2 linked regions of the Ilumatobacter coccineus YM16-304 genome follow. The protein of the gene in region 1 interacts with the protein of each later gene in a pairwise test. Links are inferred from orthologs where the notes say so. Each region holds a gene or a part of one and is shown on either strand. Other genes may lie near its edges. The genes, in order: ligA and leuS.

Evidence for each region.
Region 2: the proteins of ligA (region 1) and leuS interact in binary tests that used the Escherichia coli proteins (3 or more experiments, as listed by UniProt). The link is inferred for Ilumatobacter coccineus YM16-304 from one-to-one orthologs.

Annotation. Positions count from the first base shown.
Region 1 is NC_020520.1:1,388,015-1,396,027, forward strand. The notes cover bases 1,486-4,375. They hold ligA (NAD-dependent DNA ligase LigA), read left to right. Parts: upstream 1,486-1,830; coding sequence 1,831-3,921; downstream 3,922-4,375. Other genes in these bases: YM304_RS06300 (uroporphyrinogen decarboxylase/cobalamine-independent methonine synthase family protein), read left to right, coding at 1,486-1,795; YM304_RS23750 (glycine/sarcosine/betaine reductase selenoprotein B family protein), read left to right, coding at 3,914-4,375. In the rest of the region: YM304_RS06295 (hypothetical protein), read right to left, coding at 1-694; more of YM304_RS06300, read left to right, coding at 761-1,485; more of YM304_RS23750, read left to right, coding at 4,376-4,426; YM304_RS23755 (hypothetical protein), read left to right, coding at 4,445-4,792; YM304_RS06315 (hypothetical protein), read right to left, coding at 4,811-5,377; YM304_RS06320 (PASTA domain-containing protein), read left to right, coding at 5,444-7,768; YM304_RS06325 (SDR family oxidoreductase), read left to right, coding at 7,813-8,013. UniProt on the Escherichia coli protein: DNA ligase that catalyzes the formation of phosphodiester linkages between 5'-phosphoryl and 3'-hydroxyl groups in double-stranded DNA using NAD as a coenzyme and as the energy source for the reaction.
Region 2 is NC_020520.1:2,946,165-2,954,688, forward strand. The notes cover bases 2,064-5,464. They hold leuS (leucine--tRNA ligase), read left to right. Parts: upstream 2,064-2,387; coding sequence 2,388-5,264; downstream 5,265-5,464. Other genes in these bases: YM304_RS13310 (serine hydrolase domain-containing protein), read right to left, coding at 2,064-2,267; YM304_RS13320 (eCIS core domain-containing protein), read right to left, coding at 5,274-5,464. Outside these bases: YM304_RS13305 (cytochrome P450), read left to right, coding at 1-1,049; more of YM304_RS13310, read right to left, coding at 1,071-2,063; more of YM304_RS13320, read right to left, coding at 5,465-5,837; YM304_RS13325 (DUF305 domain-containing protein), read right to left, coding at 5,941-6,615; YM304_RS13330 (YHYH protein), read right to left, coding at 6,649-7,686; YM304_RS13335 (enoyl-CoA hydratase/isomerase family protein), read left to right, coding at 7,804-8,524.

The sequences.
Region 1 (8,013 bases):
TGTCGGCCGGCGCGAGCCGGATCGAGCCGAGCTGGTTGGTCTTGACCATCAGCGTGTCGGCCAGGACGATCGGGTCGTGCACGACCAGACCGGCGGGCACCAGGACGAGCCACCGCTGCGCCATCAGCAGCCAGCGAGGGCCGACGTACGCCGTGAGTGCGATCGCGATGACGGTGAGCGGGAGACCGACGGCGAGGTTCGACGCACCGAGCGCCAACGGGCCGATCACGATCGCTGCCGCCCAGACCACCCACGTGACGATCGCTGCGGCCCCTGCGGCCACCGGAGCTCGCAGGAGCAGACGGTCCTCGTCGCCGTAGGCCGACTGCTGCACCATCCAGCGTCCGACGTCGGGGGTCATGAACACCGCGACGGCGACGAGCGACGGCACGGCGAGCAACGCCACGTCGGTCGCCGGTGCACCGCCGACGATCGTGGCGACCACGGCCACCAGCGACAGCGGTCCGACCACGCGGATCCAGGCCAACGACAGCGTCGACGGGATGAGCAGTGCCGCGACGACCGACCCCCACACCGTCCAGCCGCCGACCGCAGCGACCCAGCTGACGCCGCTCGAGCGGCCGTCGACCGCTGCGTCGATCGCACCACCACCCGCCGGCACGGCCAGCCAGGCGATGCGAGCGATCCACGGAAACGCCCGGCTCAGCGCGGTTGTCGGGTCGGTGTCAGCCATCGTCGTCCAGTATCGCTGCGTCCGACCGATTTGCCGACGAGGGCGACCACCGACCAACGTACGTCGATGGAGCTCATCACGTCGCCGCCTCCGGCCGACGACGTGAACGCGCCACGACCCGAGTCACCGTTCTCGAAGGGCCAGCTCATCGGGATCGGCAGCCTGCCGCACCGCGACGAGAAGGCAGCTGCTGCGTTCTCGATCGGTGAGTTCGACATCGCGACCGTCCCCACCCTGCCCAAGCGGTCGCCCGCCGAGGGGATGGTGGCCCAGGCGATCGTCGGGCTCCCGGGCGTGTCGCTCGGACAGTACGGCAGCCTCGCGGTCGACCCGACCCGGCTCGCCGACGACGTGCCGATCGAGACCGACCTCTCTGGCGACGCCTACGTCGGCCTGCGGGCCTTCCTCGACCTCGCCACGGCCATCAAGCTCGACGGTCGCCCGATCAAGTGGCAGTTCGTCGGTCCGGTCACGCTCGGCGTGGCCCTCCAACGAGCGGGGCTGCGGACCACGGCGGCGTTCTCGATCGCCGCCGCCGCCGTCCGTCAACACGTCCAGCACATCTCCGAGATGATCACCGACGTGCTCCCGACGAGCCCGCAACTGGTGATGCTCGACGAACCGTGGCTCGTCGAGCTGATGTCGCCCGACTTCCCGATTCCGCCCGGCGAGGCCGTCGACCTCATCTCCACCGCGATGGCCGCGGTCGAGAGCACGTCGACGGTCGGGCTGCACTGCTGCGGCCCGTGCGACGTGGCGACGATGTTGGCCACGGGGCCGTGTGTGATCTCGGTCGCGGTCACCGATCAGCTCCTCGACTACGCCGGCTACCTCGCTCGGTTCCTCCGCGACGGCGGCATCATCGCGTGGGGCGTCGTCCCGACCGACGGCCCGGCGATCACCTCGGCGAGCCGTCAGACGCGCATCCTCGAGGCGCTGTGGACCGAACTGGTCGAGCGCGGCGTCGATGCCGATGCCCTTCGAGAACAGAGCCTCGTGTCTCCGGTCTGCGGGCTCGTCGGCCATCAGGTGTCGGTGGCGCGCCGCCTCGTGCGCGTCAGCGGCGAAGTCGGCCGCGTGGCGTGTCGAACCCGGTCGTAGGCGACTGAGGTACGGCTTCGCTACGGTCTGTTCCGATGGCCGAGACGACCGCCCCCGATCGTGACCCAGCGGAGCGGTTGTCCGAACTCCGCGAGCTGGTCGCTCATCACAACGAGCGCTATCACAGCCTCGACGACCCGGAGATCAGCGACGCCGACTTCGACGCGCTGGCCCGCGAACTCCGGGCGCTCGAAGCGGAGCATCCCGACCTGATCACCCCCGATTCGCCGACGCAGCAGGTCGGCGGTGCCATCAACGCCAGTTTCGAGCCGGTCGAACACGCCGTGCCGATGATGAGCCTCGACAACGCGATGGACCGCGACGAGCTCGTCGCGTGGGCCGATCGTGTGGTCAAGGGGCTCGACGGTCAGGTGCCGACGTTCGTGTGCGAGTTGAAGTTCGACGGCCTCGCCATGAGCCTGCGCTACGAAGACGGCCGGTTCGTCCGAGCGGCGACGCGTGGCGACGGTCGCGTCGGCGAAGACGTCACGGCCAACGTGGCCACGATCGCCGATGTGCCCGACACGATCGGTTCGGCGTCGACACCCGCGCCGGCAGTGATCGAAGTGCGCGGCGAGGTCTACATGAGCACGTCGGCGTTCGAGCGACTCAACGAGCGAGCAGCCGCAGCCGGCGACAAGCCCTTCGTCAACCCGCGCAACTCGGCGGCGGGCAGCCTGCGGCAGAAAGACGCCGCCAAGACGGCCGAACGCGAGCTCTCGTTCTGGAGCTATCAGCTCGGCGAACTCCGCCACGGCGACGGACCGGTGCCCGAGTTGCACAGCCACTCCGACGAGCTGCGCTACATCGAGTCGCTCGGATTCCCGGTCGACTCGCATTCGTCGTCCGTCGATTCGATCGACGCGGTGGCCGCGACGTGTCTGCACTGGCAGGAGCATCGCCACGACCTCGACTTCGAGATCGACGGCGTGGTCGTCAAGGTCGACGACGCCAAGCAGCGCGAACTGCTCGGCTTCACCTCCCGCGCTCCTCGCTGGGCGATCGCGTACAAGTTCCCGCCCGAAGAACGCACCACCACGCTGCTCGACATCCAGGTGTCGGTCGGACGCACCGGTCGAGCCACACCCTTCGCCGTGCTCGACCCGGTCTTCGTCGGCGGGTCGACGGTGAGCATGGCCACGTTGCACAACCAAGACCAGGTCGCCGTCAAAGACGTCCGCCCGGGCGACACGGTCATCGTTCGCAAGGCCGGCGACGTCATCCCCGAGGTCGTCGGCCCGGTCATCACCGAGGGCGTCGAGCGCCCCGAGCCGTGGGTGTTCCCGACCAACTGCCCGGTCTGCGACACGCCGCTCGTCCGCCCCGAAGGCGAAGCCGACACTCGCTGTGTCGCGCCCGACTGCCCGGCGCAGCGCAACCAGAAGATCGCCTACTTCGCCTCGCGCGGGGCGATGGACATCGAAGGACTCGGCGAGCAGATGGTCGAGAAGCTCACCGACGCCGAGCTGATCAGAGACCCTGCCGACCTCTACAGCATCACCGTCGAGCAGTTGATCGAACTCGACCGGATCGGCCAGACCAGCGCACAGAACCTGGTCGACGAGATCGAGAAGTCGAAGACTCGCCCGCTCCCGAAGTTCCTCACCGCACTCGGCGTGCGCCACTTCGGCCCCGCCGCCACCAAGGCGCTCGTCGCGGAGTTCCACACCGTCGACGAGATCATGTCGAAGTCGGTCGAAGAACTCGCCGCCGTCGACGGTGTCGGCGAGGTCATCGCCAACACGGTCAAGACCTGGTTCGAACAGGAGGCCAACCGGGCCTACATCGAGAAGTTCCGCGCCGCAGGCGTCGACTTCGGCGACCCCGACGCCGCTCGCCTCGCCGCCGAGGCGAAGGCAAGCGTGCCGCAGACGCTCGAGGGCAAGGCGGTCGTCGTCACCGGCACGCTCGCCGCCTACAACCGCGAGGAGGCCGGCGAGGCGATCACGTCGCGTGGGGGCAAGAACCCCGGCAGCGTCAGCAAGAAGACCTTCGCGCTGGTGGTCGGCGAATCGGCGGGTGCCAGCAAACTCACCAAGGCCGAATCGCTCGGCGTCCCGATCATCGACGAAGCCGGCTTCGAGCACCTGCTCGCCACCGGCGAACTAGGTTCGGACGATGGCTGAACGGTCGGATCGTCAGGTGTCGCATCGGAGCTTCGTCTCCTACATCGACAAGTCGCGCGAGTACTACGCAGCGCACGGCTACGAGCAGCCCTACCGGTGGGCCGCCTTCGACGAGGTGCCGTTCGCTCCGCTGACCAGACCGCTCGCCGAGTCGAACGTCGCGGTCGTCACCACGTCGTTCCTCCATCACCACGACTCCCACTTCGGCGCGCCGGCAACCGACAAGCAGGTCTACTCGTACCCGGTCGCCGACGTCCCCGACCGGATGTTCACCGACGACCTGTCGTGGGACAAGGGCGAGACCCACACGAACGACACCGAGTCGTTCCTCCCGCTCCGGACGCTGCAGCGCCTCGCCGACGACGGCCGGATCGGCCGCGTCAACGACCGGTTCTTCGGCGTGCCGACCGAGTACAGCCAGCGCAAGACGGGTCTCGACGCCGAACAGATCGGCGAGTGGTGCGCCGACGACGGTGTCGACGTCGCGCTGCTCGTCCCGCTTTGACCGGTCTGTCACCAGACCGTGAGTCTGGTCGCACGCCATCTCGAAGCGCAGGGCATCGCCACGATCGTCGTCGGCAGCGCCCGTGACATCGTCGAAGAGTGCGGGGTCGCTCGCTTCCTGTTCGTCGACTACCCGTTGGGCAACCCGACGGGCAAGCCCGACGACGCCGACGACCACCGGTTCATCGTGTCGACCGCGCTCGACGTGCTCGAATCGGCGATCCTGCCGCGCACGACGGTGCAGGCTCCGGTGCACTGGGGCAACGACGACTGGCGGGACGCGTTCATGCCGGTGACCGACGAGAACCGGGCGTTCCTCATGGCGCAGGGCGACAAGCGCCGGGCGGCGCAGGCGGCCGGCAAGTAGCCGGTCGGAGGTAGCCGGTCAGATGACGTCGAACGACCAGCGGTACGAGCGAGCGCCGTTCTCGCGACCGTCTTCGATCCGCCAGTAGATCACCTGCGCGTTGTGGCGCCCTTCGGTGAACTCTTCGATGGGGGCGCCCTCCGACGGTTGGAAGCTGATCCGTGCGTTGCCCGGATCGAACACCGCCGTGGTCGGGTCTGTGGTCTGCTGCTGGCCGGGCTCGATGTCGTCGCGCACCTCGCCGAGGCGACTCGTCTCGAGTTCGATCCCGTCGATGACGAGCACGGCCTCGTAGCCGAACTCGAGGTCGACCATGATGTTCCCCTGCTGGAGCACCTGGATCGCGTTCTCGACCGGTGAGATCTCCTCGATCTCGTCGGGTCGGTCGATGCCGTCGGTGCCGGTCAGTGCTGACCCGACTCCCCAGGCGATGAGCGCCAGCCCGGCAGCGATGACGAAACATGCTGCGAGCAGGCCCTTGTCGACGCGCTTTCGGGGCGCGGCGGCACCGGTGTCGCCGTCGTCGGCCGACTCGATCGGCTCGATCTCGGCGGCGACGTCGAGGTCGTCGGGAGCGTCACTCACACAACCAGTGTGCCTGGCACCGTCGCCGATCGCGCAGGCGGTAGCGTTTTGCGTCTGGTGGCGAACATGGGATCTGAACAAGCTGACAATGGCCTCGACGGCCGCGTACTGGCCGACCGGTACCAGGTCGTTCGCGCCGGTCGACCCGGTGCGAACTCGGTCATCGCCGATGCCATCGACCTGCAGGCCGATCGCCCGGTCACGGTCAAGATCGTGCTGCCGGAGTTCGCCGCCGACGACGAGTTCCGCCGCAAGTTCCGACGCCTCGCCGAGCTGTCGAACGCGCTGACGCATCCGAACATCGCCTCAGTGCTCGACTGGGGCGAAGTCGAGTACGAGGGCGAGTCGACCGTGTTCTGGACCGTCGAGGCCCTCGGTGGAGGAAGCCTCCGCGATCTGCTCGATCGTGGCCGGCTGCTCGAACCGGGCCAGGCGTTGGTCGTCGGCCTCGAGGCGTGCCGAGCGCTCGACGCCGCCCACCAGAAGGGCATGTTCCACACCGAACTCACCCCGTCGAAGATGGTGTTCGGCGCCGACCGCCGCTTGCGCGTGATCGATTTCGGCATGGCCCGACTGCTCGGCGAGACCGTGTGGAGCGACGTGGCCAACGTGCCCACCCACGTGGCTCGCTACGCCTCACCCGAGCAGGCGCTCGGCCTCAACATCGACGCGAAGACCGACGTCTACGCCCTGTCGCTGGTGCTCGTCGAGTCGGTCACGGGAGCTGTGCCGTTCGCCGGCGACTCCACCCAGGCCACGCTCGCCAGCCGGATCGACAAGCTGCTCCCGGTGTCGGCCGACCTCGGTTCGCTCGCTGCGGTGCTCGAACGCGCCGGTCGCCCCGAATCCGCCGACCGGTTCACGGCTGCGGAGTTCGGTCGTGCACTGGTGCAGGCCGCCGGCAAGCTGCCCAAGCCCGAACCGATCCCGATCATCGCCACCGGCCTGTTCGACACGACCACGATGCGTCGCCCGTCCGACCCCACCGGCGGCGTCGAACGCCCGCCCGAGGCGCCCGAGCCCGAGACCGAGTCCGACACGCCGGAGCCCGAGACGCCCGAGCCCGACACCGTGCCCGAGCCGGTCGCGGTGCCCGAGCCGGAATCGCCCGCCGCCGACGATGCCGCGGACGCGCCCCCGACCGACGATGCCGAAACGCCCGACGATGCCGCACCTGCCGATGATGCCGAGCCGACCGATGATGCCGAGCCGACCGATGATGCCGCACCTGCCGACGACCTGCGGCTGATCTCCGACACCGGCCCGAACGGCACCGAACAGATGCCCGCCGCGGTCGCCGACTCCGCGCTGGCCGCCACGTCGCCGACCACAGCGCTTGGCATCACCGAACCCGACGAGATCGTCGAGCCGGCGATTCCGGCACCGGCAGCGTCACCGATCTTCGACGATCCCGACTTCGTCGAACCGCGCGACGGCACCGGCGAGATCTACGACGACCGGCCTCGCCGACGACGCAAAGGTCCGATCGTCCTGCTCGTGCTGCTCCTGCTCGCCGGCCTCGGTGGGCTGGCCTACGCCGGATCGTTGCTGCTCCAGACCAAGTCGTTCGAGGTCCCCGTCCTCGCCGGCACCGCCGAAGGCCCTGCCCGCAACCAGATCGAAGGCAACGGTTGGGAGATCTCGATCGAACGCGAGCGCAGCGACACGTTCCCCGAGCCCGGCACGGTCATCCGCACCGAGCCCGGTCCCGGGGTCGACCTCGAAGAAGGCGAGGCGATCACGCTGGTGCTGTCCGACGGGTTCGAGTTCCGGGCGCTTCCCGATGTCACGAACCTCACGGCCGAGGCGGCGCGAGCGCAGCTCGAAGATCTGCTGCTGGTCGTCACCGAGGCACCCGAACGGGAGTTCTCCGAAGACGTACCCGCCGGGACGGTCATCGCATGGCAGGTCGTCGGCAACGCCACCCTCGAAGCGGGTGCCAACGTGCTGCCCGGCGACGCGGTGGAGCTCACCGTGTCGAAGGGCCCGGAGCCACGACAAACGCCCGATGTGGCGGGGTCGACGCTCGACGAGGCCACCGCGGCACTCGCCGAGCTGCAACTCGAGATCGCCGTCGGCGACGAAGTGTTCAGTGACGAGGTCGAGATCGGCCGCATCGTGGCGCAGTCACCCGCCGTGGGCGAGCAGATCGAACGGGGCGGCGTCGTCACCGTGCAGGTCTCGAAGGGCCCCGACTTCATCGCGCTGCCCGACCTCGATGGCCTCGGCTATCGAGAAGCCGAGGAGCTCCTGCTCTCGACCGGCTTCGAGATCGGAACGCTGCTCGGCACCACCGACGGCACGTTCGTGCAGTTGACGATCGACGGCGAGGAGGTGGCGGTCGGTACCGAGTACCGCCGCGGCCAGGTCGTCGACGTCATCTTCCTGTAACCGTCCTTTCGCCCCGACGACTCGTCGTTCACTACGGTTCTGGAATGACGTCACTCGATGGCCGAGTCGCAATCATCACCGGCGCTGGCCGGGGGATCGGACGAGAGCACGCGCTCTACTTCGCGTCGCAGGGAGCTCGCGTCGTCGTCAACGACCTCGGTGGCGCCAACGACGGCGCCGGGTCCGACGACACTCCCGCCGAGGAGGTCGCGGCCGAGATCCGCGCCGCCGGCGGCGAAGCGATC
Region 2 (8,524 bases), 1.6 Mb from region 1 along the record:
GCAAGGCCGACGTGTTCTCGTCGGCGTCAGGTATCACGCTGGGCGAGCAACCTCCGGAGACGCTCGAGTTCTTCGGATCGATGATCGTGATGGACAACCCGCGCCACGCCAAGTTCCGAATGCTGGTGCAGAAGGGCTTCACGCCGAAGACCGTGGCGGCGATCGAGGAGTCGGTCAGAGTGCGGGCGAAGTCGCTCGTCGAGGCGGCGAAGGAGAAGGCGGCGACCGGCGCCCCGATCGACTTCGTCGAGTCGTTCGCGGCGCCACTCCCCTTGCAGATCATCTGCGACATGCTCGGCGTTCCACCAGAAGACGAACAGCAGATCTTCGACTGGACCAACATCATCCTCGGCGCCGGCGACCCCGACTTCACACTCGATCTCGACGGCCTCATCCTCGGTGCGGCCGGCATGTTCGACTACGCGCAACAGCTCGGCGAGAGTCGGCTCAGCAAGCCGACCGACGACATCGCATCGATCCTCATGCACGCCGAGGTCGACGGTCAGCGGCTCACGCCGGAGGAGTTCGGTTCGTTCTTCATCCTGCTCGCCGTCGCCGGCAACGAGACGACTCGCAATGCGATCAGTTGGGGAATGCACCAGCTCACGCACAACCCCGACCAACGAGAACTGCTGCGCAACAACTTCGACGAGATGTCGCTCACCGCCGCCGACGAGATCGTGCGCTGGGCGTCGCCGGTCATCCACATGCGCCGAGTCGCCAACCACGACGTCGAGATCGGCAACACCGCGATCGCAGCCGGTGAGAAGGTGGTGATGTGGTACTGGTCGGGGAACCGCGATGAGGCGGTGTATCCCGACGGTCACCGCTTCGACATCACCCGTCCGAACACGAAGGACATGGAGGGGTACGGCGCCGGCGGCCCGCACTTCTGTCTGGGCGCCAACCTGGCGCGTCGCGAGATCCAGGTCATGTACGACGAGATCTTCCGCCAGCTGCCCGATCTCGAGATCACCGGCGAACCGGACCGCCTCGTGTCGGGCTTCATCAACGGCATCAAACGGATGCCGTGCGAGTTCAGCGTCTGAGGTTCGGCGGGCCGAGCGTCGTCAGAGGCAGGCCCGAACGGCGTCGTTGAGACGAACGGTGCGTGGGTCACCGGCGATGCCGCTCATCATCTGGTTCATCACGTAGCCGTAGCCCACCCCCGATTCGGGATCGGCCTGGCCGAGCGAGCCGCCGGCTCCGGCATGACCGAACGACGTCGGGCTGAGCAACGGAACGAGCTCGTTGTTCAGCATGAAGCCCATGCCGAAGCGGGTCTCGGCGACGAGCGCTTCGTCGGGCCCGTTGACCGCTTCGGTCGACATGGCTCGCATCGTGTCGGCGCCGACCAGTCGCACGCCGTCGACCTCACCGACCGTGGCGGCATACATGCGTGCCAGGCTCGATGCGTTGGTGATGCCGTTCGCGGCCGGCATCTCGGTGGCGTGGAGCGCTCGGGTGTTGAACGGGTTCTCGGCGCCGAACGCCATCAGCGACCCGTTCATGGTCAGCGCTTTGAACCCGATGGTTCCTGGGCCCATGACCTGCAGCATGAGCGCGAGTTCGGCGGGGTCGGACGGCGGTGCCGACGCCTCGAGCGTGCTCACCCGGGGTTCTTCCGACTCCGGGAGGCCGATCCAGAAGTCGAGTCCGAGCGGTCCGGCCACCTCGTCGGCGAAGTAGGTGCCGATGGAGCGACCGTCGACTCGACGGACGAGTTCGCCGGCGAGCCACCCGTAGGTGACGGCGTGGTAGCCGTGCGCCGTGCCGGGCTCCCAGATCGGCGTCTGCGCGGCGAGCGCCTCGACGACCGGACCGACCTCGAGGATCTGGTCGATGGTGAGCGGTGCGTCGACGTACGGGAGCCCGGCCTGGTGGCTCATCATCTGGGCGACCGTGACCTCGCCCTTGCCGTTGGCAGCGAACTCGGGCCAGTGGGTGGCCACGGTGTCGCTGTACGACAGTTTCCCGGCTTCGACGAGCCGTGCCACGCAGATCGCGGCGGCGCCCTTCGTGGTCGAGAACACGAGTTGCAGCGTGTCGGCATCCCACGGCCGTCCCGATGCCTTGTCGGCGACGCCCGCCGAGATGTCGACCTTGAGTTCGCCGTCGGCGACGAGCGCGAAGCCGGCGCCCAGCTCGGGGAAGTCGGCGAAGTTCTGCGCGAACGCGTCGGCGACCTTTCCGAATCCGTCGGCGACTGTTCCGTTGATCACGACCATGCGCAGACCGTAGATCAACGACTCCGGGTTCTCTGCCACGAAGCCTCTTCGGCCGCCGACAGGACATGCCTGAGCGCTGCGCTCGAGGGGTTGCTCGCCGACCGGAGACGAATCGGTACCTGGCCTCGGGGTCACGCGGCCGTAGGCTTGGCCGCTGCTATGAGCGACGAATCCCCCACCTCCGCAACGCCCGACACTCCCGTGCATCGGTACAACGCCGAGCTCGCCCAGAGCATCGAGGTCGGGTGGCAGGATTGGTGGGACGAGCACGGCACGTTCGAGACCCCCAACCCGGTCGGTCCGCTCGCCGACCCGGACGAGGTCGCGGCGCGCGGCGAGAAGCTGTTCGTACAAGACATGTTCCCGTATCCGTCGGGCGTCGGCCTGCATGTGGGCCACCCGCTGGGCTTCATCGGCACCGACGTGTTCTCCCGCTACAAGCGGATGACCGGCCACAACGTCCTCTACACGATGGGATTCGACGCCTTCGGTCTGCCCGCCGAGCAGTTCGCAGTGCAGACCGGTACGCACCCGGCGATCACCACCGATGCGAACATCGCCAACATGCGGCGTCAGCTTCGTCGCTTGGGCTTGAGCCACGACGTCCGTCGCTCGATCTCCACCACCGATCCCGACTACTACCGCTGGACACAGTGGATCTTCAGCCAGATCTTCAACGCCTGGTACGACGACGAACGCGCAACCGCCCGCCCGATCGACGAACTGATCGCCGAGTTCGAGTCCGGTGAGCGCGCCACACCCGACGGCCGGGCGTGGGCCGACATCCCGGTCGCCGAACAGCACCAGATCGTCGACGATCATCGCCTCGCCTACGTGAGCGACGCTCCCGTCAACTGGTGCCCGGGGTTGGGCACCGTGGTGGCCAACGAGGAAGTCACCGCCGACGGCCGCTCCGACCGCGGCAACTTCCCCGTGTTCAAGCGCAACATGCGCCAGTGGATGATGCGCATCACCAAGTACGCCGATCGCCTCATCGACGACCTCGAACTGCTCGACTGGACCGACGCGATCAAGGCGATGCAGCGCAACTGGATCGGCCGGAGCCAGGGAGCGAAAGTCGACTTCGCCTCCCCTGCCGGCGACATCACGGTCTTCACCACCCGCCCCGACACGTTGTTCGGCGCGTCGTTCATGGTGCTGTCGCCCGAGCATCCGTTCGTCGACGAACTGGCCGATGCCGGCCAGACCGACGCCATCGCCGCCTACCGCGGGCAAGCCGCCGCCAAGAAGGACTTCGAGCGCCAGGACGACACGCGCGAGAAGACCGGCGTGTTCACCGGGGCCTACGCGACCAACCCGGTCAACGGCGAACAGATCCCGATCTGGATCGCCGACTACGTGCTCATGGGCTATGGCACCGGCGCGATCATGGCAGTGCCGAGCGGCGACGAGCGTGACTTCGAGTTCGCCCGCAAGTTCGATCTGCCGATCCCGGCCATCCAGCAGCCGCCCGCAGCGTGGTTCGAAGAACACGGCATCGAGCCGACGCTCGACACCTCCGTCTGGCCCACGGCCTACATCGGCGACGCCCCCTACGTGCAGTCGGCCAACGACGAACTCGACCTGAACGGCATCGACAACAAGGCCGAGGGCATCGAGAAGATGAACGCGTGGCTCGAAGCGAAGGGTGCGGGCGAGGCCACCATCAACTACAAGCTGCGCGACTGGCTGTTCAGCCGGCAGCGCTACTGGGGCGAGCCGTTCCCGATCGTGTACGACGACGAAGGTCGCCCGCACACGATTCCCGACGAACTGCTGCCCGTCGAGTTGCCCGAGACCGACCAGTTCTCACCGCGAACGTTCGAGCCCGACGACGCGATGTCGAACCCGGAGAGCCCGCTCGACCGCCTGCAGGACTGGGTGAACATCGAACTCGATCTGGGTGACGGCCGTGGCGTGCAGACGTACCGGCGTGACACCAACGTCATGCCCCAGTGGGCCGGTTCGTGCTGGTACCAACTGCGCTACATCGACCCGACCAACGACGAGCGTTTCTGCGCCCGTGAGAACGAGGAGTACTGGATGGGGCCGCGCACCGACGTGCGTCCCGATCATCCCGGTGGCATCGACCTGTACGTCGGTGGCGTCGAGCACGCCGTGCTCCACCTCCTCTACGCGCGCTTCTGGCACAAGGTGCTGTTCGACCTCGGCCACGTGTCGTCGGTCGAGCCGTACGCCCGACTGTTCAACCAGGGCTACATCCAGGCCGCCGCGTTCAAGGACGAGCGCGAGATCTACGTCGAGGCCACCGAGGTCGAAGGCGACGCCGACTCGGGCTTCACCTACCACGGCGAACCCGTCACGCGTGAGTGGGGCAAGATGGGCAAAAGCCTGAAGAACGCCGTGTCACCCGACGAGATGTACGAGGCGTACGGCGCCGACACGCTGCGCCTCTACGAGATGGCGATGGGCCCGCTCGACGCCTCGCGTCCGTGGGAGACCCGCGATGTCGTGGGCATGTACCGCTTCCTGCAGCGCCTGTGGCGCAACATGGTCGACGAGGAGAGCGGCGAGTGCATCGTCACCGACGAGCCGGCCGACACCGACACGCTCAAGCTGTTGCATCGCACGATCGACACCGTGCGCACCGAGATGGACGCGCTCCGGTTCAACACCGCGATCGCCAAGCTGATCGAACTGAACAATGCGGTCACCAAGCTCGACTCGATGCCGCGAGAGATCGCCGAGCCGATGGTGACGATGCTCGCTCCGTTGGTGCCGCACATCGCCGAGGAGTTGTGGAAGCGTCTCGGACGCTCGGCCGACTCCGACGGCACCGTCACCTATGTCGAGTTCCCGGTCGCCGATCCGGCGATGCTGGTCGACGACACCATCGAGATGCCGATTCAGATCAACGGCAAGGTCCGCAGCAAGATCGAAGTCGCGGCCGACGCCGGCAACGACGACGTGGAAGCGGCGGCGCTCGCCGATGCGAAGGTCGTCGAGGCGCTCGCTGGTGGCGAACCGAAGAAGCTGATCGTCGTCCCCGGGCGCATGATCAACGTCGTCGTCTGACCTCGGGCGCTATCCGTTGAGCGCCTGATCGCCCATCTTCGTGGCTTCGGCTTCGAGCGCGTCGTCACGCTCGACCGGGGTCGAGATCTGGGTCGTCGGCTTGACGCGTCCCTGCTTCTGTTGCACGACGTGCCACGCCTCGTGCGGGAGGTGCCGCTCCTGGCCGGAGGCGACGTGAATGTCGGTGCCGAGGGCGTACGCGTGCGCACCGACCTGTGCGGGCTTCGACGAATTGAAGTGCACCTTCACGTCGTCCATGGCGAACCCGCTCAACCGTTCGATCCCGGCCTTCAGGCTGTCGGGCAGGCCGGTGTCGTTGTCGCCCTTGCGCCGGATGACGTCGGTCGGTGCTCGACGAATCGCAGGTGCGTCGCTCGCGCCGGCGGGACGCGCCGCCATGCGCTGTACGCGAGGCGTCGACGGCGGCACCGAGAAGTTCGTGCCGACGGCAGCGGCGATGGCGGTGTCGACGGGCGCTGGGGCGCGCTGCACCGAGTCGGGTGCCGGAGCGGCCTCGGCGGCACGCACGGGTTCGGCCACATCGTGTTGCGATTCGTTGCTGTGTTCGATCATTGACTTGCGGCGACCGTAGCCCAGCGCGCGGGTTCGCCGCACGAATCGCCGCGAACCCGGCCTGCTCGAGTGCCGGGAGCGCGGAGCCGACGACCTACCGGCGTCAGTACTCGATCTCGCAGATCCAGGGCGAGGTCTCGAGACGTGCAGGCGTCACCCAGCCGTCGAGATCGTAGGTGCCGGCGATCAGCAGGTCGTACTGGCTGATCTCGAAGGTCTGCACCTGCGCCTGCGTCGTTGCCAGTCGCCGCACCTTCTCGGTGCTCACCACCGCGGCCGCGTGCTCGGCCATGGCGACACCGCCCACGTGGTGTTCGCGCATCATCTCGAGGAACATGCGTCCCTGCTCGAGGCCGTCGAGTTGTGCGAGTTCACGGAGCGCGTCGTCGGATGCGTAGCCCTGCATTCGGTCGATCGGCACGCCGTCGCCATCGCCCGCGCCCATCCAGCCCATCACCAGTTCGGGCGTACTCGTCGACTCGCCCCAATCCGTGAGCCACGCTCGCATCATCCCGACCTCGATCGCCTGGTTCTGCAGCACCTCGGCGGCCGCTGCCTGGACGGCGTCGCCGGTGTCGCGGCCGATCACCCGCTGACAGATCGCGAGGGCCTGGACGTGGTGGGCTGCCATGTCGGTACAGAATCCGATGTCGGCGGCGCTGGGGTCACCGCCATCGGTGGAGGCGGCGGTCGCCGTCCGCGCTCCGTAGCCGATGGCGGCGCCGGCCGACCCGGCTGCGGCAGCCACGAGGAGGCGTCGTCGGGAGAGTGGTGTCATGGGTCGTTGCGCTCCATCGATTCGGTCGGGTGGTCAGCCGTCGCCGGGAGGCGAGCCCTGACCGTCGCCGGGTCCGCCTCCGTTTCCGCCACCAGCCGACCCCACGGTGTCGAGATCGACGACGCCCGAGTAGCAACCGAGCACATACGGGAACGTGTCGGTGGTGTAGTAGGCGTAGTTGCCGTCGGCGTCGGTGAGCCCGTTGCATTCGTCGAGGTCACCCGAACCTTCGACGTAGCTGTGCGCTGCCCAGGTGTCGGTGGCGAACAACGACTCGTCGGTGAGTTGCCACGACGACGTGTACTGGTCGTTGCCGGTGTAGATCGGGTAGCCGTCGAAGGCGTAGCCGACCAGTTGCGGCGCCTCGGCGACCTCGTCGGGCGTGAACAGGCAGTCGGTGTTCTCGCTCGTACCGAGGAGGTGGATGTGGAAGCCGGTCGGGCCGTTGTGGCTGCCGCATTCGCTCAGTGCCCCGACGAGCGAGAGCACGTCACCCCCGGTGCCTTCGGTCGGCCCGTAGATCGGCACGCCGGTCAGCGACACCGCTGCCGATCCGAGGAGCGGGATGGCGGTGGTCTCGTCGGCGTGCTCGGGGGTTGCCGTGATGACGAACTCGAGGTCGGCGGCGTCGGGATCGCCGGGCGAGGTCTGGATGTAGGTGTAGTCGGGGATGCCGTTGGAGGTGATGACGATCGACTCGCCGGTGCAGGTCGCGCTCGACTCGGGATCGGCGAGGTCCGGGTTGACCGACGGCCCGGTGGCGAACAACGCTGCGGTCTCTTCGCAGGTGGTGCTCGATGCCGACGAACCGGTCGTCTCCGGGTCGACGGCATCGGTGGCGTCGACCGATTCGTCGCCTGACGTCTCCTCGGTCGTGTTCTCGTCGCCGAGGTCGGTCTCACCGGGGTCGTCGTCGGTACCTTCGCCCGTGTCGGCTTGCGTGTCGGTCGCTGGAGCAGCCGTGTCGCCGACGACCGCGGTCTCGGGGATGTCGGAGGCGGCGTCGTCGGACGACCCGCATGCGGCGAGGGCGAGCGTGCCGGTCGCCAGGAGGATGAGTGTCTTGTTCACGGAGGGCAGCCTGTCCGGTGATTCCGTGTGAACCCGTCGGGTTCGGTAAAGAAACGACAAAGATCCACGGGCCGCTCGACCCCACCGAGGGTCGGTCGTCTCGCCCATACTCGTTGGATGAGCTTTGCGATTTCCGACCTCTCGACGATCGACGTCAGCGCACCCGACGACGACATCGTTCTCGTCACCTTGAACCGACCGGATCGGCTCAACGCGATCACGTCGACGATGATCTCCGAGCTGGAGCGCGTGGTCGCCGCCGTCGACCTCGACCCCTCGGTGCGTGCGGTGATCGTCACCGGCGCCGGCAGAGGGTTCAGCGCTGGTCTCGACCTCCAGAGCCAGGGCGCCGCACCGGGCGCCGACGACGTGTCGCCGACCGTGAGCGGATTCATGTGGCAGGACCATCTCGCCACACTCCACGAGAAGATCCACCGGTCGCGCAAGCCGTGGATCGCGGCGGTCAACGGCCCGTGCGTCGGCGGTGGGTTCGCCATGAGCCTGGCGTGCGACATCCGGTTCGCTGCGTCGTCGGCGACGTTCGGTGCCGTGTTCTTGAAGGTCGGAGTGTCGAACTGCGACATGGGAACGAGCTATTTCCTGCCACGGCTCGTCGGCGCGTCGCGCTCGGCCGAACTGATGCTCACCGCTCGGATCTTCGGAGCCGACGAAGCCGAGTCGATGGGGCTGGTGATCGACGTGGTTGACGACGGCGCCGTGGTCGACCGGGCGCTCGAGACCGCACAGCTGATCCGCGGCAACGCTCCCTTCGCGACGTGGATGACCAAGGAGACGATGTGGCAGACGGTCGATGCGCCGTCGCTGCGTCATGCCCTCG